DNA from 2 places in the Aminivibrio sp. genome. Region 2 is predicted to be linked to the other one. Evidence: riboswitches for the same ligand, from Rfam matches in the RefSeq annotation. Region 2 holds a riboswitch; the other holds the start of a gene.
What was found. A riboswitch is a leader RNA that binds a small molecule or an ion and turns the genes downstream of it on or off. The one in region 2 is predicted to bind thiamine pyrophosphate.
Positions count from the first base shown of each region.

Region 1: another riboswitch for thiamine pyrophosphate. It lies ahead of thiT (energy-coupled thiamine transporter ThiT); the one in region 2 lies ahead of JMJ95_RS06835 (ABC transporter ATP-binding protein).

Region 1 covers NZ_JAESIH010000041.1:17,237-19,612, reverse strand. The annotation lists gene JMJ95_RS05115 (A/G-specific adenine glycosylase) at 1-1,004, shown strand, start outside; gene thiT (energy-coupled thiamine transporter ThiT) at 961-1,476, opposite strand; TPP riboswitch at 1,514-1,621, opposite strand; gene JMJ95_RS05105 (pyrimidine dimer DNA glycosylase/endonuclease V) at 1,810-1,986, opposite strand; gene JMJ95_RS05100 (VIT1/CCC1 transporter family protein) at 2,037-2,376, opposite strand, start outside.
Region 2 covers NZ_JAESIH010000047.1:2,626-5,001, forward strand. The annotation lists gene JMJ95_RS06825 (A24 family peptidase) at 1-11, shown strand, start outside; gene JMJ95_RS06830 (alpha/beta hydrolase) at 1-795, opposite strand, end outside; TPP riboswitch at 945-1,054, shown strand; gene JMJ95_RS06835 (ABC transporter ATP-binding protein) at 1,106-1,840, shown strand; gene JMJ95_RS06840 (ABC transporter permease) at 1,837-2,376, shown strand, end outside.

The DNA.
Region 1 (2,376 bases), on a different contig from region 2:
GGGAGACGGCAGACCCGTACAAAATATGGATTTCCGAGGTGATGCTCCAGCAGACCCAGACATCCCGGGCGGCGGACTACTACCTCCGGTGGACCGCCCTCTTTCCCACAGCGGAAGCCCTTGCCCGCGCCCCCGAGGAGGACGTCCTCAAGGCATGGGAGGGCATGGGCTACTACGGCAGGGCACGGAACCTCCTGACGGCGGCGAAGGTGATCGCCGCTACCCTCGGAGGCAGGCTTCCGGAGTCCTACGAGGAGCTCCTTGCCCTTCCCGGCGTGGGCCCTTACACCGCCGGAGCGGTGGCGAGCATCGCCTTCGGCCTTCCCGTTCCGGCGGTGGACGCCAACGGGAAGAGGGTGTTCTCCCGCCTTCTCGACCTCGAAAGCCCGGTGGATCGTTCCGCCGGCGAGGCGGCCGTCCGGGAGGCCTTTGTCCGCATCCTTCCCCGGGACCGCCCAGGGGACTTCAACCAGGCGGTGATGGAGCTCGGGGCCACTCTCTGCCTTCCCCGGTCGCCCAAGTGCGGAGAATGCCCTCTTTCAGGGATCTGCCGCGCTCGTGAACGGGGGACGGTCCTGCTCCGCCCCGTCTTTTCAGGGAGGGAAAAGGGGGAAACGGCGGAAGGGCGGATGATCGTCCTTCTCAGGGAAGGAAAAGTCTACCTCCGGAAGCGTCCTCCCCGGGGGCTCTGGGCCGGCTTCGAAGAGTTCCCCTGGGAAGCTCCTCCGGCGGAACCGCCCCTTCCTCCCGCGCTTTCGCAAACCGAAGGGGCTGATTTCGGCCTGGTCCGGTGCTCTTTCACCCGGTGGCGCGTCTCTCTCCGGGTGACGGTGGTTCCTGCCCCGGACGGCCTGCAACAGAACGTTCCCGGAGGGAGATGGGCCGGGGGCGACGAACTCGCCTCCATTCCCCTTCCCGCCGGGAGCGCCGGAGTACGGAAGATGCTGTTCAGGGCCGGGCTTATCGCCTGCCCGTCCCGAAGACCGAAAGCCGGGGCAGAATGAGGTGCACCAGCACGGCGGACACAACAAGGGTGGGAAGAAGGAACGAGCCGTTGTAGACCGAGGAGTAGATCCACACGTTGCTTCCCTCGGGGGCGAAGCTGCCGAAGAAGATCACTCCGGAGAGGACGTGGCATCCGAACCGCAGCAGCCCCGAAAGGGCCATCCCCACCAGGGGGCTGCCCGCGAAGAACCCGGCCAGGCCGAGAACGCCGAAGGCCGCCGGATAGTCGAGCAGCGCCTGGAGGGGGTGCACTACGTAGCCGCCTGTCATGAGCTGCATGATGCCCGAAACGGCTCCCGCGAAGCATCCCGCCTTTCCTCCCCTCCGCAGGGCGAAAAGGAAGAGAGGCACCATCTCCAGGGTAATGGAGCCGCCCTGGGGCATGGTCCACAGCCTCAGGGCCGAAAAGACGACCGACAGGGCAACCGCGAGGGAGCCTTCCACGAGAATCCTGTTTTTATCACCGGGCATAAAAAATCCTCCTTTGCAGATATGCGTCGGAGGAATGTCCTTGAAACGGGCACCTTCCCTTCGCCGGCATGACCCGGATCAGGTTCCAGGGGTCGGGGCTGTGATGCCCCCTCTCAGTCCTTTCCGAACTCCCCCGATGCGAATGAGGATATTATACTCTTCTCTTTCTTTCCGGTCACCGTCCCGAGACCCGCCTAAATCCGCAGGCAGCGGGAGCGTCACCGCCGGACATACGGTGAATTCGCCATCCCCGGGGCGAAGAGATCCTGCTCCGCGCTCTTTGCAAAGATATCCCCTGAGAGAGGGCGCCTGAGGGGAGAGAAACCTGCTGATTTAGGGATGGCCGCTCCACATGGTCCGGGCAGGATGGTTCCGCCATCCCCGGAGGGCGTACTCCGGCGAGAGGCCGTTCAGAAGCTGTAGGGGTCTCCGCCCTCTGCTTGCCAAGCCTGCGGACATCAAGCACCTCGGCGGAGCGGAAAAATCGGGGTAGGGGAGAAAGGTCTGCATGATGTCTCCTTCATTTCACTCAAAACCCGTCTCTGACCGTACCGATATCGTCAGAGCTCCACTCCGAGAAAGAGCCTGGCGAGGTACCCGATGAGGAAGGAAATGCCCGCCACGCCGAGGCTGATGGAGAGCATCTCGAGAAAATTCTTCCGGAAGGGGACATCCCGGACCACCGACATGAAAAAGGTGAAGAACAGAATGATGCCTACCCCGTTCAGAAGTGTCAGGGACAGGGCCGCAAAGGGGCTGTCAAAAATTATATAGGGGAAGACCAGCACCACAACGGTGCCCAGGTAGATGAGGCCCGTGTACACTGCGGCCTTGAGGGGTTTTCGGTCCCCTTCCTCTGACTTCTGGGAGAGATACTCCGACGCCGACATGGAGAGGGCG
Region 2 (2,376 bases):
CATGGAGATGAGAAGCATCTGCTCAAGGGGTTCCCGGGAGGGGACCCCTTCTTTTTTACGAAAAGAATGATCCGCTCCCTCTATGATGCAGAATTTCTTTCTCGTTTCAGGGAGGGGGAGCCTGTCGAAAATCCTCCGGGAGGACTCTTCGCTGAAGCTTTCGTCGCGGCTTCCGTAAAAAAAGAGGGCAAAGGCGGGAGAGGCGTCCGAAGCGGCCCGGAGAAGTTCGGTCTTGTCGCCGATGTTGTCGAGGATAGGCAGGGAGAGCACGGCGGATGCTTCGGGCCGTAGTTCGTCGCCGCTGCCGGAGACAATGAGCCCGGCGGCATTTCTTTCCCGGGGAGGAGTCAGCCCTGCGGAGGCAATATAGCCGGCCGTTTTCTTCCCCGCCATGAGAACAGCGATAAGCCCTCCGAGGGAAAACCCCCAGAGAACGGGGGATGAGACCGAAAATGTACGGCAGAAGCATTCAAAGGCCGAGCACGCGTCGAAGACTTCCATGGAAAGGGTCTTTCCGCGGAAAGCTGTTTTCGCCCAGGAAGTTCTGTCGTCGCCGAAGGTTTCCCTGTCCCTTCTCAGCCGGGAGCTTTCTGCGATGCAGGCGGAAACTCCATGAGCAGCGAGTTCTCCGGCCAGGAAGCCGTACTTGTTTCCCTCCATGGGGGAAGCCCAGCCGTGAACGCCGTGCAGAAGCAGAACCGCTGGTGTGTCCGGGTCACTTCCCCCACGGAAGAAATGCAGGAGAACCTCCCGGTCGCCGAAACTCCCCGGGGCTTTTACCGTGACATACTCCATCCTTTCGGCCTCCTTCATCGTGGTTGGACAAATTATCCCCGTTTCCCTCCCTGTTTTCAACTTTTCCAGTGCCCCTAAATCCGCTGCCTGCGGATTTAGGGGAAAACCGGGAAATTGACAAATAGCCCCGGAAAGAGTATCGTACCCATGACAGCAACTGGGGGAGTCGGCGTGAACCGGCTGAGAGGGAGCTTTTGGGCTCCGACCCCTGGAACCTGATCCGGGTCATGCCGGCGAAGGGAAGTGTGTGTTTTGCTGAAGCAAATGCATGAAGACTTCCGCTCCCGGCATTTCCAGCCGGGAGTTTTTTATGCTTGAAATCAGATCCTTCTCCAAGAGTTTTGAAAGTCGTCCTGTTTTTTCCGATTTCTCCCTTTCCGCCGAACGGGGAAGTTTTACCGTGCTCCTTGGACCGTCGGGATGCGGCAAGAGCACCCTGTTCAACATGCTCATGGGAGTTCTTCCACGGGACGGCGGCCGCATCTCCCTCGACGGCCGGGAAATACCGGACCTGAGAGGCGCGGCGGGCTACATGGCCCAGAAAGACCTTCTGCTCCCCTGGAAGACCATGACGGAAAACGCCCTTCTGCCCGTGATGGTAAGAAGAACGCCCACGGAAGAAGATTTCCGCAGGGTGGCGGATCTCTTTTCCCTGCTGGGGCTCTCAGGCCGGGAAGACTATTTCCCCGGGCAGGTATCCGGAGGGATGGCCCAGCGGTGTGCCCTGGCACGGACGATCCTGTTCGACGCACCGGTCGCCCTCCTGGACGAACCCCTTTCCGCCCTCGACGCCATAACCAGGCGGACCCTTCGTGGACTGCTTCTCCTTTTGCAGTCCCGCTTCGGGAAAACCATCCTCATGGTGACCCACGACGTGGAAGAGGCCCTTCTGTTGGCCGACAGCATCCTGCTGCTCTCCCCTCCTCCGATGAAAATCCTGGAGATTTTCCGGCCGGAAGGAACAAAGGACTCGAGAGAAGATTCGCCGTCCTTCCCGGGGATAAAGCGACGGCTTCTGAATCTCCTCCAGGAGGGTTCCCGATGAGAAAGGCGGCCCTTCCCCTGCTGTTTCTCGTCGCGTTTCTGGCTTTCTGGGAGGTCTTCTGCAGGATGTTCAACCTTCCGCCCTTTCTTCTTCCCGCTCCTTCAAGGGTGGCGCTCGTTCTCGCGACGGAGGCCCCTCTCCTCCTAAGGCACGGGCTGACCACGACCCTGGAAATACTTCTCGGGATCCTTCTCTCCCTTGCGGTGGGCATCCCCCTGTCCATTGCCATGTTTTTCTCTCCCGCTCTCGAAAAAGCCCTTTCTCCCCTGCTGATCGCATCCCAGGCGATTCCGGTCTTCGCAGCCGCTCCCCTTCTGGTGGTCTGGTTCGGTTACGGCATGGGGAGCAAGGTGGCCATGGCGGCGGTGATTATCTTTTTCCCGGTGACGGTGACCCTGCTGCAGGGGTTCAAGAGCTGCGATCCCGACCTGAAAACCCTTTTTTCCGTCATGGGAGCCGGCTTCCTGACGACCCTGCGCCACCTTTACTGGCCCTGGGCCCTTCCCTATTTCTTCGCCGGCCTGAGGGTTGCCGTC